2 regions of the Flavobacterium arcticum genome follow, and region 1 is predicted to be linked to the other one. Evidence: riboswitches for the same ligand, from Rfam matches in the RefSeq annotation. Region 1 holds a riboswitch; the other holds the start of a gene.

Region 1 (15,398 bases):
ACCCATTACGTCTAGAAAACCATCATTATTAAAGTCATGTGTAATATGTTCTCTACCATATTGATTAAATGTATCAAAACCAGAACCTTCTGTCGAGTCACTAAAAGTGCCATCGTTGTTATTAATCATTAACTTATGTGTACCATGAGAAGTAGAGTTAGCTCCTACCATAGCATCCATATCACCATCGTTATCAAAATCACCAAAAGCTGTTGACCATGTTTGTACAATATCTGCCATACCAGCTTCGATACTTACATTGGTAAATACTCCGTCACCATCATTTCTATGTAATTCGTTTATACCAGCGTCATCACCACCACCTCTACATTTTGCAATAAACAAGTCAGGGTCGCCATCATTGTCATAATCTACCCATATAGAACCATAGTTTCCTCCTGTAATATAATCGCCAATTCCGCCTTGAATAAATTCAAAACTACTGTCACCATCATTTAAAAAATATACATTAGGCTCTACATCATGACATACAAAGGCATCTAGATTACCATCGTTGTTAAGATCAACAAAGTTTGTACGTTGTGAAAATATAGATTGAGGCGATATCATGGCTGTATAAGCACTACCGTCTTCATTAGCAAGCATTATTGTTGCACCGCTACCTGAGCCATATAATAGGTCATTATAACCATTTCCGTCATAATCTCCAGCAGCAAGACTCCAGCCTGGCATGTATGGTGTGTTATCAGCACCTACTAGATTCCCATTAAAAGTGCCATCAGTATTTTGGTATAACATAGTTATAGATCCTGATCCAGGTACGGCAATATCATCAAGATAGTCGCCATTCATGTCTGCAACGCACATAATGTATTGCCCTGTAATACCTTCTAGGCTTACAGCTTCAAACATAGGAGCAATATACTCTGATTCTTCAACTTCAAAAACAAAATCATTGCTGTCCCAGTAATTATCAAAAGAAATATAATAAAGTACATCAGGTTGTGCGGTAAATTCTACTACAGATGAGTAGCCTTCGCCACTATCGTCATCTCCAGCTTCACATATAAGGTTGTCACAATCTCCTGTGTATATATGTACACGGGTGTCTAATATAGGGAAACCTTCAGGATCAGTACTTATTGTAATATTAAGTATCTCTGTGCTACTATAAGTATACCATGCGCCCTTTGTAACCTCATTATTAGTACCACCTATACATATGGGTAACGGTACCTCGCTTCCATCAGCATAAGATACATTGTTTATACCTATTGTTGCTGGCTGTGCAGTTGCACAAGTGTTTTGGGCAGTAAGGTTTACTATGCCCAATCCTGTAATTAATAAAGTAAATATTTTTTTCATAATTAGTTAGGGTTAATTTTAGCTGTTAGTTAATTTTATTTTTTATGGACAAGTCCCGTCCATATTATTAATCCAATCTCCAAATAGTTGAAGTCCTTCTTCATGAACTATAGATCTACCTAGCATAGGCATACGTTCTGATTCGTTAGTGGTACTAAGTCTGTAGTACATTACAGAGTTTTCAATTTTTTGTTTGGCTATTATATGTGGATATGATGTGCTTATAAATTCAAATGGTTCTACACATACTCCCATATTAATAGCTTTAGTTGTTTCGCTAAATGCAAGTCTCATTGGCATATAATCACAATGAGCGCCTTCTGCATGGCAGTGAGCACAATTAATATCCATATATGAGCGTACTCTCAATTCTAAGGGCTGAGAAATATCTGTCCAGTCTATAGTACTGGTTATTTCAGCAGGAAGATTATCTTGAAGGTAGCCTTCCTCAATCCATTTACTTAATTGATTGGCAGTGCCATCACTATAGTTGAACATCTTGTTCATATTTTGCGGTTTAGGTCCAATAGGTATTGGAGCATTTCCGTTTTTATGGCAAGTAAGACATTCTGATTCTGAAGGAATTCTGTATGTGGAGCTTTTTTCCACTCCATTTTCTATCCAGCTTATATCTGTAAAACTTCCTTCAAGATCAAGATAGGCTTCTGTTTGTTCATCATTCCATACATAATCGGCAAATATCCATCCACTATCTTTTTTTATCATTAATCTTGTTTCTATTATGCGTGTGCTATTATCGGGTAGCACATTTTCATAATAAAAATTTTTAATTATAACTGTTCTAGTAGGGAAATCTAGTATGGTTTCATCTCCATTATAAGTAGCTTTTTCGCCTTCGGGCATCCATATAAATCTTTTTTTGTGAGCATAGTCAGTAAAAAGAGCACTATTTAGGTCATATGGTAATACCTTATAAGCAGGTTCCATATTTTTAAGGTCGCCTTCATAAAATTTATATTCCGATAACTTTGTATAAGGTACGGCACTAATATCTACTACTACTGGCGACACAGGATCTAGTATTTCGGTATAAGTATCACCGTCATCCGTTCCGCAAGAAGTTAATGTTGAAAAAAGGGTTAAAAAAAATAAAGTTTTTAAGTAATTATGCTTTTTCATGTATTAATCTTACAATTTTATATTCAATAGTAACAAATATAAAATAAAAAACCCTACTTTATTTTTTTTAACATATAAAGTTTCTTTTGTTATTTTGAGAATAGTTTAAATTAATAGTTTAATTTTTAGTGAGTTACGGGCATGTAGTTTCGACGCTATTAATCCACTCTTCAATAAGTTCAACCCCTTCTTGGTGTACTATTGTGCGTCCTACAGGTGGCATCATTTCACTTTGAATATTAGTATTCATCCTGAAATGCATTAATGACCCTTGTATGTCTTGTCCTGAAACAATATATTGTTGATCGCCTGTTACAAAATCTATAGGTTCTCTACATATCCCAAGATTTTCGGGCACTGTTGATTGTGAAAAGGATAGTTCCATAGGGGTATAATCGCATGATGTACCTGTGCTATGGCAGTGAGCACAGTTAATGTCAAGGTAAGAGCGTACTCTTAGCTCAAGTGATTGCGAAGCATCAGCCCAATCTACAGTGCTATTTATGGTTGTAGGCTTAGTATCAAGATAATCTTCTTCTATCCATTTGCTCAACTGGTTCTTTGTACCATCATTATAAGTGTACATCTTGTTGAGGTTTTGTGGTTTTACACCTATAGGTGTATAGACGTTATTAATTGTATGACAGGTGGCACAATCTATTGTAGAAGGTGTTTTGTAATTAGTAGTTATAGCTGTACCGTTTTGATTCCAAGACATACGAATTGTTTCACGCTGAGTACTTAATAATGCTTCTGTTTGTTCATCATTCCATACATAATTAGCAAAAGCCCACCCGTCAGCTTTTTTTATCATTAATCGGGTCTCTATTATATATGTAGTATTATTTGGAATAGTATTATCATAATAAAAATTCTTTATGAGTACAGTACCTATAGGAAATACAGGTACTTCTCTATCAGTTGTATAATTTGCTTGTACATCTTTTGGCATCCATATAAATCGCTTTTTAATTGCATAGTCAGTAAAAAGACTGCTATTAATATCATAAGGAATAACTTTATATACAGGTTGTAAGTTTTTTAGTTCACCTTCAAAAAAATTATATTCAGATAGACTAGCATAGGGCACAGCGTTGAGGTCTAATACTACAGGCGATTCTTCTTCGGGTATAATTTCTGTATATGTATCAGAATCATCCGAACCACAAGAGTATAGTGTAGTTATAAGTGTAACTAATAAAAGTGTCTTAAAAAAGTAGTTGTGTTTCATAAATTATAATATAGTAAAGACAAATATAAAATAATTTAACAACTACATTGTAGTATTATAGTTTATTACAGGTCAACTTTTACATTTAATGATTTTAATGTTTCATAAGCTTCGGATGAAGTATAGTTGAAATTTTCTTGATTTTGATTGTGACGTTTTCTGAAATTGATACGTTTTAATGTTTTGTGAAAACGACGGACTTCTTCTAAAGATGTTATAAGCGGACGGGGTACACTCACAGTAGTGCCATTTTCATCTTTGGCTACCATAGTAAAGTAAGAAGAATTACAATGCTTAATTTTACCAGTTTGGATATTCTCGGATGTTACTCGTATGCCCACTACCATAGAACTATTGCCTACATAATTTACAGATGCTTTCATGGTTACTAGTTCGCCTACATCTATGGGGTTTAAAAAATCTACTTTATCTACCGACGCTGTAACACAATATTTACCCGAATATTTGGATGCTGAAGCGAAAGCGATTTGATCCATCAAGCCTAAGATGTACCCACCGTGTATTTTACCACTAAAGTTAGTATGCGAGGGTAACATCAATTCGGATATTGTTATTCGCGATGTAGTTAGTTTTTTATAGTTATTATTCATTTTTAAATATTACGGGTTGAGTAAATTATCGTCTTCTGTATTTTCTTCATCACTTAGCATAGCTCGGGTTACTATGTTTTCGGGTAGCGATTTTTTAGCTTTAGCCCCCATTTTTTTCAATTTCCCTATACTGGTTACGATATTGCCACGTCCGTTTACTAGTTTGCCCATAGCTCCTTCATAGGCTTTTTTGCCTTCGTCCATACGTTTGCCTACCATAATAAGATCGTCAGTAAAACCTACAAATTTATCATATAACGCACCTGCCTGTCTAGCAATTTCATAGGCATTTTCCTGCTGTTTTTGATTTGTCCACATACTGTCTATAGTACGTAAGGTAGCAAGTAGTGTGCTAGGTGTTACAATTACAATATTACGTTCAAAAGCTTTATTGTATAGAGTCGTATCTTCATTTAATGCGCTTGCAAAAGCCGATTCTATAGGGATGAAAAGTAAAACAAAATCAGGGCTTTCCATTTTATAGAGGTCTTGATAATTCTTTTCTCCCAATTGATCTATATGGCGTTTTATAGAGTTTACGTGTTCTTTTAGGTGCACTATTCTTAACGGATCATCTTCTTCGTTTACATAACGTTCATAAGCCACGAGTGATACCTTACTATCTACAACCATTTTTTTGCCATCGGGTAAGTTTATCACTACATCGGGTAGTACACGTGTACCCTCATCGGTAGTATGGCTTTGTTGTACAAAATATTCGCGGTCTTTTTCCAGCCCCGATTTTTCTAGTACTCGTTCCAGTATCAATTCGCCCCAGTTTCCTTGCATTTTGCTGTCGCCTTTTAATGCTTTGGTAAGGTTAATTGTTTCGCGGCTCATCTGCTCATTCATTTTACTAAGCCCAAGTATTTGCTCACGTAGTGCAGCATGGTAGTCAATACTTTCTTTGTGAGTACTTTCTACTTTTCGTTCAAAAAGCTGTATTTTTTCCTGTAAAGGCGACAATATGTTTTTAATATTCTCGCGATTTTGCTCGGTAAACTTAGTCGATTTTTCTTCCAATATTTTATTGGCAAGGTTTTCAAACTCTTTAGTAAATTTTTCGCGCAGTTCTTCTGTTTCCTCACGTTGTTCTTTAACGCGCTCCATCAGGTTGTCAAAGTCCGTTTCCTTTTTTGTAAGCTGTATCGATAGTGCATCTTTTGCGGTACGCAGGTTTTCGCGTTCTTCTTGTAGCTGTAACATTTGCTTTTCAATAACTTGTTTTTCGCTTACAAATTGCTGTTTTAGTTGTTCTATATGCTGAGTAAGGCTATTGTTGCGCTCTTCAAGTACTTTTCGCTCGGAATCAGATTTTGAAGAGAAAACAATTTTACCAATAAAAACACCTATTGCAAGGGCTATTATAAAGGCGAGTAATAAAGTAATGGTTTCGGGCATTAGTGAAGTTTTTGCTGAAATGTAAAAATAAGGAAAATATCCAAACGTTTATGTTTATTAATAGTTCAGAAATGTTTTTTATGAATATTAAAACATTATAAATCAATTAACATAACACATTACTTTGTATAGTCTTTCTTTAGTAAATTTGTAAATAAACTCTTAATTTATGAGCCTTAAAGTTATAGCATTTGACGCTGACGATACTCTATTTATAAATGAACCTTACTTTGAAGAAACCGAAAAGAAGTTTTGTGGTATTATGGAAAACTATCTTTCACATCAAAGTATATCGCAAGAGCTTTTTAATACTCAAATAAATAATTTACCATTATATGGTTATGGTATTAAAGGTTATGTGCTTAGTATGATAGAAGCTGCTGTAAAAATATCTGAAGGGACTCTGAGTGTAAGTAGTATACAAAAAATTACAGATCTTGGTAAAGAATTAATACAAAAGCCTATTGTATTGCTAGATGGGGTAGAACAAACCCTAAATAAGCTACAAGGGCATTATAAACTAGTTGTAGCTACTAAAGGCGACCTGAAAGATCAGCAACGCAAACTACATAATTCTGGGCTAGGGCATTATTTTCATCATATAGAGGTGATGTCTGATAAAAAGGCAATAGACTATCAAAAACTTCTAAAGCGTTTAGATATATCACCTAGTGAATTTTATATGATAGGTAATTCATTAAAGTCTGATGTGCTTCCTGTATTAGAAATTGGTGGTCATGCCTGCCATGTACCTTTCCATACTACTTGGGCACATGAAATGGTAGAGCACAATGTAGAACATGAGAATTTTAGCGAAATCGAAAAAATAACAGAGATACTACCACTACTATTGCCTAAAAGTAATTTACTGTAACAATAAAAAAATAAAAGACAATGTCACAACAAAATTATAAAAATCATATACGATTTTACTCGCCACATCACTTTATATTTTATCCGTTAATGCTTATTTTACTTGTTGCAACAGCTTATAATGCTTCAAAAAGTGAGGAGCAAATATGGCTCTTTATGGGTATGCTTACTACGGCTGTTATATGGCTGTCCTTTATGTTACGCCAACACTATTCACTAACCTTACAAAATAGAATTATACTACAAGAAATGCGCTATCGCTATTTTGTTGTAACAGGAAAGCGTTTAGAAATTTTAGAAGATAGTTTATCGCAAGGTCAAATTTTTGCATTGCGTTTTGCTCCTGATGATGAATTGGCAGCACTTGCTGATAGAGTAATAAAAGAAAACCTTTCGCCTAGTGCGATTAAAAAATCAATAAAAAACTGGCGCGCTGATAATAGTAGGGTATAAGGTTTGTTCTACAGAATTGTAAAGCCATTCTTGTTTTTATCGAATACTATATTCTTATCCATAAATAAAGCATCAAAAACATTACTTTCTATAAGCTTTTTAGGACTGCTTTGTACTGTTCCTTCGGGTGTCATTACTACAAGTTCGTCACTAAGCTGTAAGGCAAGGTCAAGATCATGGGTGGAATAGAGAATGCTTTTTCCTGTTTTCTTGGTAAGCTGTTTTAGCAGTTTTAATAAGCTCACTTTGTGCAGTAAGTCGAGGTGCGTGGTAGGTTCGTCTAGTAGTATTAAAGGGGTGTCTTGCGCTAAAGCGCGTGCAATGAGTACTCTTTGCAACTGTCCATCACTTATTTCATAATGCTTTTTATCTACCAATGCTGTTAGTTGTGTTAGTGCTAATGCTTCATTTACTTTCTCGCTATCCTCAGGAGAAAGTGTACCCAACCAGTTGGTATAAGGTTGTCTTCCTAGCGCAACCAGTTCATACACGCTGAGGTTACTCGGTGGTAAGCCTTCTGTTAATACTATACTAAGGTTTTGCGCTAGTTCTTTAGGGGTATAGTCATTTATTTTTTTACGATTAAGAAAAACTTCTCCTTTCAATGGGTTTTGTATGCCTGTAAGGGTACGTAATAGTGTAGATTTACCAATACCATTTGCCCCAATAAGTGCCGTAAAACTTCCTGCTTTCAGGTTAATGGTAATATTATCTGCTATTACTTTTTTTGCTTTTTTAGTAGTATAGCCAATGCTTATTCCATTTGCCGATAGTATCATGTCGTCTTGTTTCATAGCGTTGGTTTAACTGTACATTCCTTTTCTTTTTCGTAATAATAACCATATTACTATTGGTGCACCTATTATAGAGGTTACCGCATTAATAGGTAATGTTAAGTCGCTGCCAGGTAGTTGTGTTATAGTATCACATAGTAGCATTATTATTGCTCCGCATAACAATGTACCCCAAAACAATATTAAATGATTACTTGTCTTAAATAAAAGTTTTGCAATATGGGGTACGGCAAGCCCTATAAAGGCTATTGGTCCTGCAAAAGCCGTTATGCTTCCGGCAAGTAAACTGGTTGCCAATATTATTATAAATCGTGTTTTACTAAAGTTAATACCCATGCTTTTAGCGTAGCGTTCGCCTAATAATAATGCATTGAGCGGTTTTATACACGATGCAGCCAAGATTATACCTGCCAGACAGGTTATACCCAAAATACTTATGTTTTTCCAAGGCAAGCTACCCAAACTACCCATAGCCCAAAATGTGAATTTTTGAAGCTGTTGTGCTGTACTAAAGTAGGTGAGTACGCTTACTATAGCACTAGTAAAACTACCAAACATTAAGCCTACAATAAGTATTGCCATAGTATCTTTTAAGCGTTGTGCTACTAGTAATACCGCTAGTAGGACTACGAAACTACCCAGTATAGCTGCTATTATTACACCATAAGATGAAATGAATATATTACCTAAAAAAGCAGGTAATATTCCAGCACCTAGTATAATGAAAGCTACCCCAAGACTTGCTCCTGAACTCAGCCCCAGTACATAGGGCCCTGCTAAGGGGTTGCGAAAAAGCGTTTGCATAAGTAATCCGCTAATTGATAACCCTATACCTACTATAATAGCAGTTATAGCTTTGGGTAAACGATAGTTAAGTATAATATATTCCCAACTGTTTTTGGTAGCTTCGCCACCTGCTAGGGTTTGTATTACATCTTTAAAAGGAATACTTACCGACCCTAAGCTAAGGTTTGCTAAAAATAGTAGTACTAAGCTAATGCCTAGTGCCAGAAATAAAAATTTATATTGCTTTGTGTGCTGCAATGCGTTTTATTTTAGTTTTTCAAAAAAATGAAGTTCATAGTTTGGTAACAATTCGGGGTGTAGTATTTTCACGAGGTCTTTTAACACTAAGTCAGGACGGTTAGGAGCGAGTTCATAATAAATAATACCTCCTGTAGCTCCTGTTTTACTTGCAAAAGAATATACTTCTTTGTTTTGAAAAGCTTTAAATTGTGCATAGTGAGGGTTACTGTCAACCATTTCTTGTAATGATGTAAACTGAGCAGGACCAATCCAAAAGTCAGCATTTTGTGCCTTGTCTAATACTGTTTCAAACGATAGTGTATGACTGCCTGTTCCGTCAGAGTCTGCCCAAAGATAATTGGCATGCGCATCCTTTATAAACAATGCACCCCAACTACCTCCTTGTGGTAAATACCAATGATCTTGATACATAGCTCCACTAAGTACGGTAGGGTTATCCTTGGCGTTTTGTGCTAAAGTTTTTGCCTCATTGTAATCAGTTTCAATTTGGTTAAATATACTATCTGCTTTTTCTTGTAAGTCGTATAGTTCCCCGAAAAATTTAATCCATTCCGCTTTTCCTAATGGCGATTGTTCTGTCCAGTCGCCGTTATACAATACTTTTGTACCGCTCTGCTCTAATGTAGTCATTGTTTTATTATCTCCGCTAATGCTAAAGCCCACTACCGCATCGGGTGATAAGTCTATCATTACTTCGGTGTTTAGGCTTTCATTAGCACCAGCTTCGCGTACTTTACCAGCATCAATTCGCGCTCTTGTTTTCTCTGATGATATATAATTAGTTCCTGGAAACCCTACCAATGAATTCTCAACGCCAAGCATTTCTAATGATGGTATGTGTGTAGTTGAGGTAGCTACTACTGTTTTTATGGGTACAGGTATCGTAATATATTGGCTAAGGCTATCGGGTATTATAGCGTTTTTTTGTTGCATTACATAAGTAAAACCTTTCTCGGCATTAGGCCAAGGGTTTGTCACTTTTACAACGGAGTAGCCATTGTATCTATAAATTTGTAACCCGCTCGCGTGTGTTACGGCATTAACAGTTGTTTCGGGTGGAGTACTCTTTTGTTTTGCTTCCTTTTTACAGCCAGTAGCTACAAGCAATACAATAATCGATAAGATGATGTTTAACTTCTTCATAAAAAATATTGAACAGTTGCAAATGTATAAATTAAATATCTCAATATAAATCCTATCTTTGCCCCGACTTTAGGTTGTGGCGTTTTTTCATGTCGTCACATTAAAAGGGAATCAGGTTAAATACCTGAGCTGTTCCCGCAACTGTAAGCTTATCCCGATAAGGGAGACTGTTGTTAACTGCATACCACTGTAACGAAAGTTATGGGAAGGTGAACAACAGTACGCAAGCCAGGAGACCTGCCTTTAGTATAACGAATATCGAACCTTCGGGAAAAAGGGTTCTACGATTTATGACTATAAGAAAACTATTCTTCATCGCTTCACTATTATTGTGCCAATACCTTTGTGCGCAAAACGATACTATTACCCAATTGCAAGAGGTAATAATATCTGATACTCAACTACGCGATTATTCCAACTCGCAATCAGTTCAACAATTAAACGATTCAGTTATTGCTCGTAATCCAGCTTCATTAGGAGCTTTACTCAACTATAATACTGTCATTTATTTTAAAGAAAATGGTTTGGGTATGGTGTCGTCACCATCGTTTCGGGGTACTACGGCGCAGCAAACCGCTGTAATATGGAATGGTATCAACATCAACTCACAACTTAACGGGCAAACAGATTTTAATATCTTGAATGCAGGTGATTTCAATTCGGTTAGCGTAAGAGCAGGAGGAGGTAGCGTTATTTATGGTAGTAGTGCTATTGGGGGGAGTATTCATTTGAATAATGATTTATCTTTTGATAATAAAATTAACAATGTACTTTTAGTTAAATATGGTAGCTATAATACTGTGAATGCTAATTACAATTTTAAGGCTTCTACCCATAAATTTAGTAGTGATGTAAGCATTAGTCGAAACAATTCTAACAATGACTATGAATACCCCAATTCGAACATAAAAAATGAAAACGGACAGTATTATAATACCAGTTATAATGCTGCTTTTGGGTATAAATTGAATAAAAAAAACATACTACGGCTGTATAGCTTTGCTTACGATGGCGAAAGGCACTTTTCGCGTACGCTTGCTGCACCGTCACAAAGTAAATACCAAGACATTAACTCAAGAAACTTACTAGAGTGGTTAGGGTTGTATGGACGTTTTACCTCTAAGCTAAAAGCAGGATTGCTTACCGAGCATTATAAGTATTATGCGAGGGGTAATGATAATTATACTTTCGGGAAAGTAAATACATGGCTGGGAACGTATGACTTGGCTTACCGCATTACCGATAATTTAAAAATAAACACATTATTAAACTATACTCATAACAAAGGCAAAGGCTCAGATATCGAGGTAAAGGAGCGTAATATAGGTTCAGGGAGTTTGTTGTTACAACATACGGTTAACAATAAATTACAATATGAATTAGGTGTACGTAAAGAGGTAACAGATGTTTATAAAAGCCCCATGCTTTTTTCTTTTGGGAGTAGTTATGATGTAACGAAATTTTATACTGTTAAAGCTAATGCTTCGCGCAATTTTCGTATTCCTACTTTTAACGATTTGTATTGGCAGGGTAGTGGCGACCCTAATTTAAAACCCGAAAGCTCTTATCAAGCAGAGCTAGGCAACGAGTTTAAAGTTAAAAATGTAAAACTTACCGTTACAGGATATTATATAAAACTACGCGATATGCTGCGCTGGATACCGGTAAACAATGTATGGCGACCTGAAAATGTAGGTAAAGTAAATACTTATGGGGTGGAGTCGGTTATAAACTGGCAAAAAACTATAGGTAGTAGCCGTTTCACTTTTAATGGTACTTATGCTTATACCGTATCGCGTGAAGATGGTAGTAGTAACCAACTTATTTATGTGCCTTTTAATAAAGCTACGGCTTCGCTAGCTTATTCTTATAAAAACATCTCTACATATTACCGCCATTTATATAATGGTAAGGTATTTAATACCTCTGATAACAATTCTCAAATTGACGCTTACCATGTTTCTACACTTGGTGCAGAATATCATTTTAAGCTCTTGCAAGGCTTAGATGTAGGTGTGCAAATACATAACCTTTGGGACAAAGCCTATCAGAACGTAGCAACACGTCCTATGCCAGGACGCAATTATACTATGTACCTTAATTTTAAATTTTAATCATAAATGAAACTTAACAAACTAATTTTAACAGCATTTGCAGGAGCTCTATTCTTTGCTTCATGTAGCAGTGATGACGATTCATCTAACGCGCCAAAAGGCGCTTATGATAATGGTTTATTAATACTTAACCAAGGAGGGTATAATGTAGGTAATGCTTCTATATCATTTCTTTCGGAAGCTAATGAGCTTGAAAATAATGTGTTTTCACTGGTTAACGGTGGACTTCTTGGCGATACAGGTCAAGATATAGGCTTACATGGCGACTATGCTTACATTGTTGTAAACAATTCCCATAAAATAGAAATAGTAAACCGTTATACTTTTGAAGGTGTAGCAACCGTTACTACTGGGCTTGATAATCCGCGTTATATAGCTTTTTCAGGAGATAAGGGGTATGTTACTAACTGGGGTGATCCTGTCGATACTACTGATGATTATGTTGCTGTATTAGACTTATCTACTAATACTGTTTCATCAAGTATTGAAGTAGTAGAAGGTCCTGAGGCTATTGTTGAAAATAATGGTAATTTATATGTAGCTCATAAAGGTGGCTATGGTTATGGTAATACTGTAACGGTAATAAATGCTGCTGCTGGTAATGTAACAACAAGCATTGCTGTAGGAGATGTGCCAAACAGTCTTGAAATTGATAATGGTAAATTATACGTAATGGGCGAAGGAGCACCATCATGGTCGGGTACAGAAACTACCGGACAATTGACGGTTATAAACCTTACTGATAACAGTATTTCCCAAAATCTTGTTTTTAACGGAATAACTCACCCTACTAACCTTGTTATAGAAAACAATAAGTTATACTATACTATAAATGATGGTATATATACTATGACAACTTCTGCTACTACCTTACCTTCTGCACCATTATTTACTACTACTGAGCAAGGAGTGTATGGTGTATATTCTTTTGAAGTGAAAAACAATAAGGTATATGTAGGTGATGCTATGGACTATAACTCTAATGGTAAAGTATATATTTATTCGCTTACAGGTGAGAAGCTAGAAGAGTTTACTGTAGGGGTAATACCTGCAGGTTTTTATTTTAATTAGATTATTTGTTATTTGTTTAAGTTTAGTATCCTGAATGAACATCCACATACAGGAGAAAAGAAAAAGAGTGGCTTTCGCCACTCTTTTTTATTATAATTACTGTAAATTTTTTATCAGGTTAAACCCACCTTCAAGAATATCATCTTTATACATTTCAGTACCAAAACGACGCATACTCTTAGAGTCTTTAAACAGTTTATGATTGTTATTATCAGGAATACTAAACCTTCCGTTTCCTGTTATATCAGCTATTGCTGTTGCAAATAATGGTTCGTTAGGGTCGCCTATTATACCCATGTTTCCAAAGTCTTCTTTAAGTTCTATGTCAGGGTTTATACCTTGTTCATAGTCACCAAAATTATTTTTGTTTACCACTTTTAGTACAATAGGTTGCATGGCATAAGTATGCACTCCGCTGCGATTGTTTTTGGAGAAATCTTGAGAATCGTATAGTGTAACCGAACCTACATTTTTACCAGTAGTTACATCGCCTATAACGGTAACATCTACATAAGGTTTTAGACAGTTAATAATCAATTCGCTTGCCGATGCTGTGGAGCGTGTAGTAAGTATATATACTTTATTAAGGTTTAGGCTGTTTATTGCAGCATCGTTAGATAGTTTATTGGTAAAATTATTAACTAATGCTGCTGGATTTCTATCTTCATAATACGCCTGTAGTTTAGAGTTCCATTGTTCTTTAGCGAATAGTTCTCCGTTAAATTGTCCTGTAATCATGCTGGCAAGATAAGTAGCTGTTCTTACAGATCCGCCTGAGTTATATCGTAAATCTAATACTAACTCATTAACACCTTGCGAAGCTAGTTGTCCAAAAGCAGCATTAAGTTCATCGTCATAACTACTATAAAAACCATTATACATAAAGTAGCCTATTACGTGCTCATCTTCCGTTATAACATTAGTAGTATATACAGGGTTTTCGGCATATTCGGTTTTTGTTAAAGTAACTTCTTCACCGTTTGGCGTAAGTTCACCATCATTATAATCGGCAAAGTTTAGGGTATAAGTAGTTTCGCTTAGTAATGACTGGTAATTACCATCATTTAAAGGAGTACCGTTTATAGCATAAAAAATATCACCTCGTTGTATATCTTTTGTTGCAGCATCCGAATCGGGTAATATGTAACGAACATACCCAAAAACACTCGTTTGGCTTTCATCGGCATATACAAGTCCAAATTCAACGCCATTGCTTGTAGAAACACCTTGTAATGCATTTTCTAGCACCCTGTAGTCTGGGAAAATTACACTAAAACGGTCTGTAGTACCTGGTTCATATAATAAATTTTGAAATAGCGATTCAGGGCTAGAGAAACCTTCAAGATATGAGTTTAACTGTGCTTGATTACTAAATCGGTCATCGTCAAGTTCAGGTACTTGCTCTTGCCATAAGTAGTATAAGTTTAATCCTTTCCATATAAAGTCATTAACAGGAACAGCTTTATCATCCATATCTTCGCAGCTCTGAAAGGTTAATGAAGTAACCATTAGTGCAGCTAGTAGTAGTGTTATCTTTCTCATCAAGCGCAATTATTATTTCTGATTAAAACGTAAATTTAATATATTTAATACAATATGTAACAAAAATTTATATTGTTCGTCTTCCTTTTATTAACGGCTAACAAACCAATGTCTATTATAAATGAATCAATCGGAGTTCATAAATATTACAAACACTTTTAAAGATCGAATGTTTCGATTGGCAAAACGACTTTTGGTAAGTACCGAAGAAGCAGAAGATGCTACACAGGAGGTATTGGTACGACTCTGGAAGAATAAAGCAAAGTTAGATACTTATTCGAGTGTAGAAGCATTGGCAATTACAATAACTAAAAATTATTGTTTAGATCAGTTAAAATCAAAACGAGCAACAGAGATGCGCATAGTGCACTCTAACTTTACTGATGGGCAAGCTAGTTTACAGAAACAAGCAGAAGATCGTGATAGTTGGAGTTGGGTAGAAAAAATTATGCATACCCTGCCAGAACAGCAAAAAATAATTGTTCAGATGCGTGATGTAGAACAATATGAATTTGAAGAAATCGCTAAAATGATGGATATGAATGAAACGGCTGTGCGAGTAGCCCTTTCGAGAGCGAGAAAAACAATTAGAGAAGAGCTTACAAAAAAACATAGCTATGGAATTGAAAGAAATTGAAAAACTACTGGAAAA
Region 2 (15,398 bases), 1.1 Mb from region 1:
TAACTCAACAATGCTCTTTCTAAAGCAGTTATTTTCTTGTCTTTCTTTTCTACATCATATTTAACCGTAGTTTCATGCATTTTTACATTTTGAAGTCTATCTTTTATAACTCTATCTAGAGAATCATGCAATCTTTGATACTTTCTTCTTTCTATATCATTATCCAGATAGTCATAGGCTTCTTCTAGTTGACTATAAAGCTTTCGTAAAGCCTTACCTTTGTAATACGGCACTACATCTTTAGCTTTTAAAAAATAAGGTATTGCTTTTTGATAGTTCTCCTCTAAAAAATACGAATTCGCATAGTTATGATAATACCCATAGTTTTCGTAGGCATCATCTATTTCATCAATATATATTTTTGATTCATCAAGGTAGAAGCGGGCTGAGTCACATTGATGCATTGTGTTTTTTAATGAACCAATATTGGAATATAGTTTTGCTTTTATTAAATTATTATCAGCTGTATTAGCATATCTTAACGCTTTTCTAAAAAGGGAATATGCCCTATCTAAATATTTAACATCACCCGTTTCATCATAGGTATAGTAATCATCCTTTGCCAACTCAGCAATAACATAAGCTTTGTGTAATGGAGAATTGATACTATCAGCATAGTGTTGATACTCTTCAAAAAGTGTATTCCCATAATTTCCATAATACTCTTGAGCAGATATTATTTTATGCGCTTCAAGTGCAATTTGTTTTGAAAAGTGTACATTACCCAATGCCTCAAAAGCTTTTTTTGATTGTATAAAATATTCAAAACCAACTTCTTCTTGATTTAGATAAGCATGACATTTACCTAATATATAATAGTTTTTTGCAGCCTCATAAGGTGTAACTAAAGTAATCCTAGCAAGACTATCAATGGTCTTACTAGGATTATCAACCATAGGTTGGGTAATAAAACTATCTACTTGCTGCCCATTACTAATGGCACAGAAAAAGAACAATAGTATTATTTTTATATTAGTCAACTATCTTCTAAATTTTAGCGTTAATACCCCACCATCTTTCGTAAAACGAGGACCTGGTATAATAGGTATAATTGGGTTTATAGGGTTATCAAAAAGCACTTCAAAATCCTGATTTCTGCTGTTCCAATAAATATTGAAAATTGTAAAATCAATATCTTGAACCTCTGTATACTCAAACGTATTTAAATAAGTTTGGAAATACTTCTTCATTGCTACAAATTCATCTTTATCTCCTTCATTCATAATCATTATTCTTACCTCTCCCTCTTCCCAATTAGCAAATTTATCATCTTGAATTGTAGTTTTAATATTCATAGAGATAGAAGCTGGCGTCCCTTGTGTATCACTATCGTTTCCACCATCGCCTTTATGATAACCAAAAACAATTCCTTTGAAACCATTTTGTTCAATAATATAACTATGTCCTGAATACTTAAAAGCTGCATCAGTGACATTTATCACCAAATCAACATCAATACTTTTTTTATCTATGCTTAACATTAAATCTTTAGAACTCCCCCTGTTGAGATACTCTTTTGGATTAACTGTAGTAATCGTTGTCATTTTTTTCATAATTATTTAGTTTTTAAAGATTTAAAATTAGTAAATATTTACTTTGGTTTAATTTAATAATTGTATTCCTACCATAACCTTATCAGATAAAAGACTATCATAGTTAGATATAGATTTTGAAGTTATAGAGATAGTAACCTTACTGTTTAGCATAATACCTACAACTACTTTACCCCAAAAAGCAGGTTTATCAAACACTTTTTGCAGCCCAAAATCATCCCTAAAATTATTCGTGCCACTTATCCACCCATATTCAGCATTTACAAAAAAGCCAAACTTTTTCTGGTCGGTAGTAAGTGCTAAATATGCCGATGCATTGACACCATACTTTACATCAGTTGCTTCTACATCACTACCAACACCTTCAATATCAGAAGAAAATCGACCATTTAAACTTATAATCTCTAAGAAATTAGTACTAGTGTAAGCGTGTACTGGTAATTGGGCATTTAAATAGAAATTACCTCCACCGTTTATTATACGCTGCAATTCATCCTGTTGTTCTTCTTTGGTAATTTCTGAAGAATCTTCTTCTGTAGCTTCATCATCTTTATCAGAGTTTGCATTAATTACCGTACCAAATGCTAAACGAAAAGGACCTAAATAATCACTTAGCAACTCACTTTGTACTGTAGTATTATCAAAAAGTAATGAAACGTTATTCAGGTAATTTGTATGAATATTATCTTCATCATAAAACTCTTGAAAGAAATACATCTTGTTATTTTGATCCCATGAAGGAAACAATCTAATCTTTTTATTTTTCTCTTTTCTTAATTTCGAAATATGAGCTCTTAAAGCAATTAGTCTTGCTCGATTAGCCTTAATTGAGTCTGTTAATATAGTTGCACTTTCTTTACCTACTTCAAATCGCTTCTTTTCGTATGCCGAAATAGAATCCCTATACTTATCAACAGTTAACGTATAGCTGTCAATATAGTAAGAATAATCTGCTATTGTATACCCCTTAGTGTCTTGATTAATCAAGTCTTCATCATTTGATATACTATCATCATTAATTTTTTCAATAAAACTTGCTCCATTTGTTTTCAAATTAAAAGGATTGAGTGCTTTATTACCTTTAAAAGTAGGGTTTACACTTGGTATCTGTCCATAAAAGGCACAATAAACAAGTAATAATAATAGTGTAATTTTTGTTTTCATAATTAGGTAGTTTAATTTTTTGTTGTTTTTGAATTACACTCCAAAATTGCTGTATATCAATATTATAAAAAAATAAATGTCGTGAATTGCATGAAAGATGACGCGAAATGCAGTACTCAATAACCCTTATAATCCAAATAAAGTGTAAAGTGTAGTTTTCATTAAACCGTAAGGCAAAAAAAATTGCTGTATTTTAGCACCTCAATACTATACCTATGTTTTTTCTGTATAATTTACTCACCCATATAGCTGCTCCTATACTAAAGATAGCAGCACTTTTCAGTCCGAAAATGAAACTGTTTGTATCGGGCAGGAAAACAGTTTTTTATACCCTCGCCGAAAAAATTCAGCCTAACGATAAAACCGTGTGGTTTCATGCGGCATCATTAGGCGAATATGAGCAGGGACTACCCGTAATGGAAAAAATAAAGGCAAAACATCCTAACCATAAAATAATTGTGACGTTCTTTTCGCCATCGGGGTATGAGGTACGAAAAAACACCAAAGCTGCCGATGTAGTCGTCTATTTACCGCTCGACACCAAAGCCAAAGCAAAAAAGTTTATGGACTTGACACACCCTGAACTGGTATTCTTTATTAAATATGAGTTTTGGCCTAACTACCTCAACGAAATAAAAAAACGTAATATTGAAGCCTACCTTATCAGCGGACTGTTTCGTGAAAAGCAAGTTTTCTTTAAATGGTATGGCGGATTTTACCGTGAAGCATTACAAGCCTTCAACCACTTATTTGTACAATATGACAGCTCTAAAAAGCTACTGCAAAATATAGGCTTTACTAATGTAACCGTAAGTGGCGACACCCGCTATGACCGCGTAAGCGAAATACTGGAACGTGACAACACGCTACCTTTTATCGAAGAATTCATCGACGGGAAAACCACGATAGTGTTTGGGAGTTCGTGGCAAAAAGGCGAAGCTATGTTTGTCGATTTTATAAACAACTCAAAAAACACCAAACTAATAATAGCACCTCATACCATTGGCAACGATCATATTAGCGAATTACAAAACAGCATTACCAAAAAAACAGTACTATTTACCGAAATGGAAGGTAAAAGCTTAGCCGACTATGATGTGTTCATCATTAATATCATTGGTATACTAGGCAAAATATACAGCTATGCCGATGCTGCCTACGTGGGTGGTGGGTTTGGTACAGCGGGACTGCACAATATATTAGAGCCCGCTGCTTTTGGTGTACCTATAATTATAGGACCCAACCACCAAAAATTCCCTGAGGCGGTTGCCTTAGTACAAATGGGTGGTTGTATAGCCGTAAAAGATAAAGCCGAAATGGAAGAAGCACTCAGCTTACTTGCCTATGACGATACTTATCGCACAGAAAAAGGACACATTGCCGGAACGTTTGTAAATATGAATAGAGGGGCTGTTGATACTATAATGAAGAAAATAACAGACTAATGGCTGAATTTAAACCCATAGCACAACAAGACATTGAGGTAGTTACCGGAATGATGCAAGAATTTTACGGTATTGACAATTACCCTATGGATATAGAGAAATCAAAAAGGCTGTTGAAAGAATTTATTGTGAATGATGCACTGGGCAGTGGATGGCTCATAGTCCAAAAAGGGCAACCTGTAGGGTATGTTATACTCACTTTTGTATTTAGTTTCGAGTATGGCGGGCGCATTGCTTTTTTAGATGAGCTGTTTATCGGTTCAGGGGCACGAGGATTTGGGCTGGGTAAAAAAACGCTCGATTTTATTCACAGCGAGACAAAAAAACTGGGGGTTAAAATAATTTACTTAGAAATTGAACCGCACAACGAAACCGCACGCAACCTATACCTTTCTAAAAACTATACTGAACACAACCGTAACTTGATGAAACTGGTAGTGGAATAGTTGGAAAACGTTTAAAAGATTCTTCCTTCGTCAGAATGACAAACTATCTATGTCATTCTGACGAAGGAAGAATTTATAAAAACCATCAACATGTCTTAAAGAAGTACTTATTTAGGCATTATTTTAGTAGTAATGGCAATCCTATTCCAACTATTTATAACAATAATATCCATTAATACTTTTGCAATATATTCTTCTCCTAGCAAGCTAACGGCGTTATTATAAACTTCGTCAGATACTCCGCCGCTAATATTTGTTGCCTCCTCTGTAAGGGCTAAAATAGCTCTTTCTTCTGGTGTAAAAAAAGTAGTATCTCTCCAAGTACTCAAAGTATAAATACGTTGCTCTGTTTCACCATTTTCACGAGCATCTTTAGTGTGCATATCTAAGCAAAAAGCACAACCATTAATTTGTGAAGCCCTTATTTTTATAAGCTCCTTATGTGTTTTTGTAACCCCTGATTTGGCAAAATATCCCTCGAAATCCAATACCGCTTTCCATGCCATTGGATTTACTTCGTGTAATCTAAATCTTGTTTCCATAAAAAATACTTTTGTTATTATTTATAAAGCAAAAGTATCGCACAGTAATGATAAAAAACTTAAACTAGATCAAGAAATAAAACTACTTTTTCTTAGCTCTCAGCCTACTTAAAAACTCAGGTGTCATACCCAAAAATGAAGCTAGCATATACTGTGGTATACGCTTTACAAACTCTGGAAAATCTCTGTTCATTACCCTATACTGTTTTTCTCCTGTATAACTAAAAATATAATGAATACGGGTAAGTTGTGCCGAGTAAGCTCTTTCTAGCACTAGTCTAAAGTAACGTTCTAGCTGTGGTATTTTTACAAACAATTCCTCTTGCACGTCCTTATTAAGCACTACTATCTTAGCGTCTTCTGTGGCTTGCAAGTAAAACCCCGATGGTTTCCCCGCTCTCAAACTCATATAGTCGGTTATCCACCAGTTTTCTATACCAAATTGTATTGTTTGCTCTGCACCCCTACAGGTTATAAGATAAAGCCGAAAACAACCATTGAGAACAAAGTAGTTATCACAGCATACCTCACCTGCTTTTAGCAAGTGTTCTTTCTTTTTTACCTCTTTTATCTCTAATGCAGTAGTAAGCAATGTTACTTCTTCCTCAGTAAGCGTAATATAGTTACGCATATGCGCTATCATTTCAGAAAACATAATACAGGATATTTGTAACGAAAGTAACAATTTCGAAGATAAGAATACTCAAATAATGCTATACACCGTCATTGCGAGTGCAGTGCAACGGAGCGTGGCAGTCTTTGTTAGTCATAAAGTAGAAAGTAGTAAAAGATTCTTCCTGTCGTCAGAATTACAAGCCGTACTAGCATTGCGAGCATAGTGCGACGGAGTAATTCCTCTTAGACTTAAATAACTATTTATTGAAAGACATTAAAAAAGCATTCTTATCCTGTATTTTATTTTCTTTCTTTTTAAAGTCAATTATAAGTCGCTTATAATCCATATTGTCTAATATGTTTACATCTTCCATTATAAAGCTATAACATACCCCTCCATTAAACAAACTCAACCTTACCTTTAAATTATCCCCATATTGATGGAAAAATATATTGTGAGTATCTTCTAACGAATCAATTAGATCATCCTTCCGTTCTATTTCCCCTATTACATGAGTCTCTCCATTTTTCACAAAAGACTTAAACTTATCGAAATTAAAATTAATCGAGTTTGGAAAATAATGTAATAAGCAATTCAATATTATCTTAGCCATTGCTCGTTCAGCTTTCAAAAGATCAAAATTAAACCCTACATATACAATTCCATTATCGTTTACAATTTTGCTATAACTATTAATATTTACTGGTCTAGAGGTGAAAATTAAAAACTTCTTAAGAAACCTAACGGCATCAACCACAGATATAGCTCTGATTATAAGGTTCTTTTCATTATCTAAAAATATGCGAGGTTTTAGATAAGGAGATAGCTCATGACTATCTAAAACATCCAAAATTACAGCCTTATTAATTCTGGAAGAAGATTTTAGAGTTTCAGATGAAATTAGGTTTTCTTTAATTTGAAATTGAACGTATGAGGTACAATCATCATCTTTCTCTGGAAACTTTAAAATCATTTTTAAATTATTCTTTTTCCACTTCTTAACCTTATCAGTTAATTGATAAATATCCTCTTTTAAAGTACCTTCAATATGAAATTTTAACCCTATTTCAATTATTTGAGGTTTTAATTCAATTTTAAAATCATCATATTGATTAACTTCATATACAATTTTATTGAGTTCATCAAAACTTAGTAAAGTCTGAGCTTTAAAATAGTTTCGACTATGCTTTTTCTTTGAAGAAATTCCTGCTACGCTGCGCATTAAATTCGCAATTCCTTTTCTATAAAGTTCACCTTCCAATTTTGAAAAGTCATGATTACATTTCTCACAAACACAGCTCATATAAATATTTTGTCCACCTAAACCATCAGGAAAAACGTGTTCAGTGTTTTTAATATAATTTTCAGAACAGTAAAAACACTTATATTTATTCATTTTTATTTCAATTTAAGATACTAATTTAAGTAAAACTATATCAAATTAAACACATTAAACTACCTGTTTTTACCTCATCTCAAATTTTCCTATCTTGCAGGCTACTTAACTCAACAAACAATGATGAAACTATTACGCTTACTCGTATTACTATTAGCACTACCCGTTGCTGCACAACAGGGCGGTATGTGGATACCTTCCTTACTAAAAGGAATGAACGAAAAAGAAATGAAAAGCCTTGGCATGAAAATGTCGGCTTCAGATATTTATGATGTAAACAACTCTAGCCTAAAAGATGCCGTCCCGCACTTTAACGGAGGTTGTACATCGGAGGTTATATCATCTCAAGGACTATTGCTTACCAACCACCACTGTGGTTATGGCGAAATTCAGGCACACTCTACTATAGACCACGATTACCTTACTGATGGGTTCTGGGCTATGACCATGGAAGAAGAGCTACCTAACCCTGATATGGAGGTTACTTTTATAGTTCGTATAGAAGATGTAACCAACCAAGTGTTAGAAGGTGTACCTGCATTAACCAGCGAAGAAGACAAGCAGAAAAAAATACAAGAAAACATATCTAAACTTAGTAACTCGTTACCTAAAGAGAAGTATCAGGAGAACAAAATCCGTACGTTTTATGAGGGTAACCAGTATATGCTATTTGTAACCGAAACGTATAAAGATGTGCGTTTGGTAGGTGCTCCGCCATCATCAATCGGTAAGTTCGGTTCAGATACCGACAACTGGGTGTGGCCACGCCATACAGGCGATTTTTCGCTATTCCGTATCTATGCTAACAAAGACAACCTGCCTGCTGAATACTCTGAAGACAATGTACCTTATACCCCTAAGCACTTCTTCCCTATCTCATTGGGTGGTGTAAAAGAGGACGATTTTACATTAGTGTTTGGTTACCCTGGGCGTACGCAAGAATATTTACCTGCCGTTGCTGTACAACAAATAGTAGAGGTGCTAAACCCTGCCAAAATAGGAATTAGAGATGCTGCACTAAAAGTAACCGATGGCTTTATGCGTAAAGACAAGCAAATTAAAATACAATATGCTTCTAAATATGCAAGTATTGCCAACTATTGGAAAAAATGGATAGGCGAATCGCAGGGGCTTACAAAAAGTAATGCCGTAGCCGTAAAAAGAGCTTTTGAAAAAGATTTTCTTGCCAAAGCCAAAAAAGCAGGCAAAATGGAAGAGTATGGCAACCTGTTTAACGATTTTGATAAATACTATGCAGAGATAGAGCCATATCAGCTAAGTAGAGATTACTTTATTGAGGTAGCCATCCGTAACACTGAGCTACTTACCATTGGTTACAAACTGTACCAACTAGAGCAAGTATACAACACAAGAGGCGAGCAATCGTTTACTGACAGAAAAAACAACACCATTGCATCGTTAGAAAGCACCTATAAAGATTACAGTAAGCAAGTAGACGAAAAAGTGTTCGAACAGCTTATTGCACTGTATGCCGAGAAATCGCCAGCGCAATTTGTTCCCGAAGAACTAAAAAATAAAGACTATAGCGCATTTACAAAAGAAGTATATACGCAATCGAAAATAACAAGTTACGAAGGGGTTAAAAGCCTACTATCGGGCGACGCAACAACTATTTTAGAGCAACTAAACAACGATAAAGGTTATCAGGTTATAAAAGCCATGATGCAAGCCTATATCGAAAAAGTAGCCCCTAAATATCAAGAAATAAGCCTAAAGATAGATGCACTGCAACGCACCTATATGAAAGGCATACTAGAACTAAGCCCAAAAGATGCCCGTATATTTCCTGATGCAAATAGCACTATGAGAATTACCTATGGACAGGTAAAAGGCTACGAACCAAGAGATGCAGTATATTATGAGCCTGTAACCTATCTTGATGGTGTTATGGAAAAATATGTACCAGGCGATTATGAGTTTGATGTTCCGCAAAAACTTATTGAGCTATATAACAATAAAGATTTTGGCGTTTATGCCGATAAAAACGGAAAAATGCCTGTATGTTTTATAGGTACAAACCATACCACAGGTGGTAACTCGGGTAGTCCTGCTATAGATGCTAAGGGTAACTTAATAGGGCTTAACTTCGACCGTGTTTGGGAAGGCACTATGAGTGATATATATTATGACCCTTCTATTTGTCGTAATATTATGGTAGACATTCGCTACGTATTGTTTGTAATTGACAAATATGCAGGCGATAAACGTCTTATTGATGAGATGAAACTTGTAAATGTTAAAAAAAAGTAAACCCAAAAACAAGACAATAAATCTTTTACGAAATACAAATTGCTAATCGCTAAGAAGATTTAGTGATTAGCAATTTATACTTTACAAAAAAATAGTACCAAAAATTACTAAAAACGCAAGGTAATACGCTGTATTTCAATAACTGAAGATTTTTAAAAAAATTATCAATAAATATTTTGGGATATTAAAAAATTTATATCTTTGTTCCGAATTAATAATTAACCTTTATAATTTAGTAAGATGAAAAAAGTTGTTTTAAGCATGGCTCTAGTTGCTATGATGAGTGTTTCTTTCGTATCATGTAAAGAAAAAGCTAATGAAGCTGAAACTGAAATGGAAGCTGCTGCTGACGATGCTACTGAAGCTGTTGAAGAAACTGCTGAAGATGCTACTGAAGCTGTTGAAGAAACTGCTGATGAAGCTGGTGCAAAAATGGATTCTATCCATGAAGAAGTTACTACTGAAGAGCACGCTCACTAATAACTAGTCAGTTAAAGTATTTAAAAGCTCCGCAATGCGGGGCTTTTTTTATACGCTATATTATCACCTTAAATAGTTTAGCGCAAAAACGACTACTAATAAACATCAAGTAACACATAACCCCTTTTGGCACAACGCAAAAATTTTTGTTTTATAGTCAGCAAATAATAAAAAAGCTCCGCATTGCGGAGCTTTTTTATTATGCCGTGTTATACCTCTAAATTATTCACCCTTGTAGGCTAATGTTTTCCACATGGTATCTATAAGATTTCTACTCGCTTCAGAATACTCCTCAGTAGATATCATTGTTAAGACAAGAATCCCTGCATCCCTACTCCCAATAGAAGCGACTTCATATATACTAGTATCACCTTTATACGTGAGTACTGCTTTACCCACTTCTAGATCTCTACCCGATTTCATTTTAAACACATAATCTTCTCTACGTATTTCATAACCATAATCAACACTTTCTTTAACAACCTCATTCAACATAAGCTCATTAAGCATTTCAGGATTAATGCCATCATATTTTTGTATAATAAAACCCGACCCTTCAGCTGTCATTACCATTACTTGCGAAATTCCGCTTTCAAGATCTACTCTTGATGCTTTAAAATCTTTACTGTATTTAAAACTAAAAAGATCATCATTATAAGTTAAGGTATCTTTAGAGAAAACTTTAAACGCAACTTTTTTACCTCCTACAGTAGTTTCATAATCCCGATCGAGAGCAATAGGCATTACCTTGCCGTTAATCTCAATTAAATAATCTTCTTGTGCACTAACAGCAAAAGAAATGAAAAGTAAAAAGCAGAAAAATGGTAATTTTAGTTTCATAAGAATCGTTATAATTATTAAGGTTTCAAATATAACTCAAAAGTTATAGACTTCACTATTAACTAAACATCAAAAAAATAGGCATAAAAAAAGCCCCGACACTGTCGGAGCTTTTTTGTACTCGAGGCGGGACTTGAACCCGCACGGGCATTACTACCCACTGGATTTTAAGTCCAGCGTGTCTACCAATTCCACCACTCGAGCATAACAGGTAGCTGTTAGAGCGAAAAACGGGATTCGAACCCGCGACCTCAACCTTGGCAAGGTTGCGCTCTACCAACTGAGCTATTTTCGCATTATACAATTGCTGGTTTTTATTTCAGTATTGCGAGTGCAAATGTAGCACATTTATTTATTCTTGCAAGGGTTTTTATAAAAAAAATAAAACAACCACGATAACATTCTGGTAACGTTAGTTTTAAAAAATAACTTTTTTTATTAACAGAAATCATTAATTGTAATACGGTAAAAAAAACACCCTATTTAAAACAGCAACAAATCTATTTATTAATTGCTACAGGTTCTTTATTCTCATTCAGCGCTACAAAAGTAAAATTGCCACTTATTGCTTTCTCTCTCCCTTCAGAGTACATATTCTCTACATAAATCTCTACGTGTACCTGCAAACTGGTATTCCCTATCTTAACCACTTTACCTATAAACTCAGCAAAAGTACCCGCGGGTATAGGCTGCTTAAAGTCAATACGGTCACTACTTACCGTTACCACACGCTGACGACTAAAACGAGTAGCCGTAATAAAGGCAACCTCATCCATTAACTGCATGGCTGTACCTCCAAAGAGGGTATCATAATGGTTAGTGGTATTTGGGAATATTGCTTTAAAAATATGGGTTTCTGATTTCTTGATTCTTTCTTCTAGTGTCATATACTTTTTATTTAAATTATTGTCTGTTTGTAAAGCTCTTACCGAATTTCACAATGCTTTATATAGTATAGGTACAGATAGAAAGGGACACAAAAAGGTATAACATACCCTGTTGTTTTTCAACCAATAACTTCAATCGCGAAAGCATTGTCAAGTTAGTACGGGCAGGTATCCTGACTTGTAACATTTTTACCGTCCTTCCCATCCCATTAAAGACAGTGGACAACACAGGCAAAAACTTTTAGGTTACTTACAGTTGCGCGACAGTTCGTGATTTCCACACGATTCCCTTTTTATTTTGGCTCTCACCAAAAACCTATACTATTTGAAAAGAAATAAAGTAAAGAACTATTTGGCAAAAATAACGAATAATAAAGCTGTTATAGCGTTAATAGATAAATTTATGCTACTTCGTTAGCATTCGTTTTATTTCGTTTAGCTTCATCAATGCCTCTACAGGAGTCAGAGTGTTAATATCGAGGTTTACAATCTCTTCTTTTATCTCTTCCAGTAATGGGTCGTCTAGGTTAAAGAAACTAAGTTGCAGTTCCTCTTTTTCAGATGCTTTCACATTAGATAATGCCTCGCCCGAATGGTCTTTCTCTAGCTTTTTGAGCAGCTTTTGTGCCTTTTGTATTACGGTTTGGGGCATACCCGCCATTTTAGCCACATGAATACCAAAACTGTGTGCCGAACCGCCTTTTACCAATTTACGGATAAACAGCACGGTATCTTTCAGCTCTTTTACCGATACATTATAGTTTTGTACGCGTTCAAAAATATCCTGCATTTCATTTAACTCATGGTAATGTGTCGCAAATAACGTTTTGGGCTGTGCCGGATGCTCATGTAAAAACTCGGCTATAGCCCATGCAATCGAGATACCGTCATAGGTACTTGTACCCCGCCCTATCTCATCGAGCAATATTAGGCTGCGGTCAGATATATTATTCAATATACTTGCCGTTTCGTTCATCTCGACCATAAATGTCGATTCGCCCATCGAAATATTATCCGAAGCCCCTACCCTAGTAAATATTTTATCTACCGTACCCATGCGCACACTTTCGGCAGGCACAAAGCTCCCCATTTGTGCTAGTAGTACAATAAGTGCTGTTTGCCTTAATATCGCCGATTTACCCGACATATTAGGACCTGTAATCATTATTATTTGTTGTGAAGCCCTGTCGAGATAGACATTATTAGTAATATAAGGCGTCCCCACAGGTAACTGTTTTTCTATTACAGGGTGGCGACCTTCTTTAATATCAAGCTCAAAACTATCGTCTATTTCGGGACACACATACTTGTTTTCTATTGCCAGTTGTGCAAATGACATAAGACAATCTACTTGCGCTATTAAACTCGCATTGAGCTGTACAGGTTTTATATAGGTAGCTATCCACACTACAAGCTGATCAAACAATTGTGTTTCTAGTTGGTGTATTTTTTCTTCTGCACCTAATATTTTGGCTTCATATTCTTTTAATTCTTCGGTAATATAACGCTCGGCATTCACGAGTGTCTGCTTACGAATCCATTCTGCAGGCACCTTATCTTTATGCGTATTACGCACCTCTATATAATACCCAAAAACATTATTAAAGGCTATTTTTAATGATGTAATACCTGTGCGCTCGGCTTCTCGTTTTTCTATTCCTTCTAAGTACTCCTTACCTGAATAAGATATACTACGCAACTCGTCTAACTCAGGATGAATACCTTTTGCAATAGCATTACCTTTATTTATAGATACGGGAGCTTCGGGATTTAAGGTTGTTTTTATTTTCTCGCGAAGCAAGTCGCAACTGTGCAGGCTATCACCAATGGCTTTCAGGGCATCATCCTTGCTTTCTAACGCTAGTTGTTTAACGGGTATAATAGCATCGAGTGAGTTTTTAAGATTAACTACTTCACGAGGCGACACCTTGCCTGTAGCAATTTTAGAGATAAGTCTTTCTAAATCGCTTATCTGTTTTACCTGTTGTTGTATTTTTTGTAATACATCGTTATTACCTTTCAAATACGTCACTACCTCATGACGCGCTCTTATCTTATTCCCATCTTTTAAAGGTAAGGCAAGCCAACGCTTTAATAACCTCCCTCCCATTGGCGAAAGCGTCCTATCGATAACGTCCAACAGAGTAACCGCATTAAGATTATTACTATGGTATAGTTCGAGATTACGAATTGTAAAACGATCCATCCATACATAAGCATCTTCGGCAATGCGCTGAATTGCTGTTATATGTTGCACCTTGTTATGCTGCGTTTCGGATAAGTAATACAATACCGCACCCGAAGCAACAACGCCCTCTTGTAAATCTTCTATACCAAAACCTTTAAGGGAATTCGTACCAAAATGAGTAGTCAAGCTCTCAAAAGCATAATCTTCTTTATATACCCAATCTTCTAAATAAAATACATGATAATCGTCGCCAAAGGTTTCACGAAAGTTTGCCTTTTCATTCTTAGCTACCAGTACTTCGCTAGGGCTAAAATTTTGCAGCAATTTATCAATATACTCTTCATTACCCTGCGCGGTAAGAAACTCACCCGTAGAAACATCTAAAAAAGAAATCCCTACATTTTTTCGTCCAAAATATACCGATGCCAGAAAGTTATTCGATTTCGATTGTAACACCTCATCATTCATAGAAACCCCAGGTGTAACTAGTTCAGTAACTCCACGCTTCACGATGGTTTTGGTCATCTTGGGGTCTTCCAGCTGGTCGCATATTGCCACGCGCAACCCTGCTTTTACCAACTTTGGTAAATAAGTATTTAACGAATGGTGCGGAAACCCTGCCAATGCTGTTTCGGTTTCGCTACCTGCACCTCGCTTAGTTAGTACTATACCCAGTATTCCGGCTGCCCTTACAGCATCTTCGCCAAAGGTTTCATAAAAATCGCCCACACGAAACAACAAACAAGCATCAGGATACTTTGCCTTTATGGTGTTGTACTGTTTCATCAACGGGGTTTCTTTCGCTTTTTTTTCTTTGGCTGCCAATGGAATACTTTTTTAATTACTAAAAGGCGAATTTAATCAAAATACCAAAAACTAAACAGTGATGTTTGTAATTGGTGGATAAGTAAACCAAATAGATTGTTTATTTTTGCTTTTTACCGATTTATTACCATGAGAAAACTAGAAAATAGCGAACTGGAAAGGAAGAGTGTTGAAGATTTTAAAAATTCCGAAAAAACACCCCTTATCATAATATTAGATAACATTAGGAGTCTGCACAATATCGGTTCGGTCTTCCGTACGGCAGATGCTTTTCTTATCGAAAAAATATACCTGTGTGGCATTACCGCTGTACCGCCAAATAAAGAAATTCATAAAACAGCATTAGGCGCAACCGAAACTGTTACTTGGGAACATAGCAACGATGTGCTAGATGTTATTACATCACTCCAAAAAGAAGATGTAGAAGTATGGGCAATAGAGCAGGTAGAAAATGCTGTTTACCTTAATGACTTTATGCCCGAAAAAGGTAAAAAGTATGCTGTTGTTTTTGGGAATGAGGTTAAGGGGGTATCGCAAAAAGCAATCGAATTGTGTAGTGGTAGTATCGAAATACCACAATTAGGTACTAAACATTCCCTCAACATATCGGTTAGCGCGGGTATTGTTGTATGGGATATCTTCCAAAAAAACTATACAAAACACAAGGTCTAAGTATAATTGGCTACATTTATACATTCTGTTTTTTATATTTACAAAATGAATAATTTTAGCCACACTTTTTTAA

The links. A riboswitch is a leader RNA that binds a small molecule or an ion and turns the genes downstream of it on or off. The one in region 1 is predicted to bind cobalamin.
Region 2: another riboswitch for cobalamin. It lies ahead of DVK85_RS07990 (acyl-CoA thioesterase); the one in region 1 lies ahead of DVK85_RS13085 (TonB-dependent receptor plug domain-containing protein).

Annotation. Positions count from the first base shown of each region.
Region 1 covers NZ_CP031188.1:2,890,645-2,906,042, reverse strand. The annotation lists gene DVK85_RS13140 (FG-GAP-like repeat-containing protein) at 1-1,326, opposite strand, end outside; gene DVK85_RS13135 (hypothetical protein) at 1,369-2,466, opposite strand; gene DVK85_RS13130 (hypothetical protein) at 2,600-3,697, opposite strand; gene DVK85_RS13120 (acyl-CoA thioesterase) at 3,763-4,308, opposite strand; gene rmuC (DNA recombination protein RmuC) at 4,318-5,709, opposite strand; gene DVK85_RS13110 (HAD family hydrolase) at 5,879-6,583, shown strand; gene DVK85_RS13105 (DUF6526 family protein) at 6,604-7,035, shown strand; gene DVK85_RS13100 (ABC transporter ATP-binding protein) at 7,044-7,829, opposite strand; gene DVK85_RS13095 (FecCD family ABC transporter permease) at 7,839-8,873, opposite strand; gene DVK85_RS13090 (ABC transporter substrate-binding protein) at 8,880-10,019, opposite strand; cobalamin riboswitch at 10,074-10,278, shown strand; gene DVK85_RS13085 (TonB-dependent receptor plug domain-containing protein) at 10,310-12,133, shown strand; gene DVK85_RS13080 (YncE family protein) at 12,140-13,204, shown strand; gene DVK85_RS13075 (S41 family peptidase) at 13,301-14,746, opposite strand; gene DVK85_RS13070 (RNA polymerase sigma factor) at 14,868-15,383, shown strand; gene DVK85_RS13065 (hypothetical protein) at 15,364-15,398, shown strand, end outside.
Region 2 covers NZ_CP031188.1:1,768,600-1,783,997, reverse strand. The annotation lists gene DVK85_RS08055 (LytTR family DNA-binding domain-containing protein) at 1-980, opposite strand, end outside; gene DVK85_RS08050 (hypothetical protein) at 981-1,553, opposite strand; gene DVK85_RS08045 (hypothetical protein) at 1,602-2,717, opposite strand; gene DVK85_RS08040 (3-deoxy-D-manno-octulosonic acid transferase) at 2,933-4,162, shown strand; gene DVK85_RS08035 (GNAT family N-acetyltransferase) at 4,162-4,608, shown strand; gene DVK85_RS08030 (carboxymuconolactone decarboxylase family protein) at 4,716-5,150, opposite strand; gene DVK85_RS08025 (Crp/Fnr family transcriptional regulator) at 5,233-5,805, opposite strand; gene DVK85_RS08020 (HNH endonuclease) at 6,023-7,162, opposite strand; gene DVK85_RS08015 (S46 family peptidase) at 7,286-9,433, shown strand; gene DVK85_RS08010 (hypothetical protein) at 9,674-9,913, shown strand; gene DVK85_RS08005 (hypothetical protein) at 10,136-10,753, opposite strand; tRNA gene DVK85_RS08000 (tRNA-Leu) at 10,872-10,957, opposite strand; tRNA gene DVK85_RS07995 (tRNA-Gly) at 10,976-11,048, opposite strand; gene DVK85_RS07990 (acyl-CoA thioesterase) at 11,254-11,640, opposite strand; cobalamin riboswitch at 11,787-11,975, opposite strand; gene mutS (DNA mismatch repair protein MutS) at 12,047-14,653, opposite strand; gene DVK85_RS07980 (RNA methyltransferase) at 14,783-15,325, shown strand; gene DVK85_RS07975 (Ig-like domain-containing protein) at 15,371-15,398, shown strand, end outside.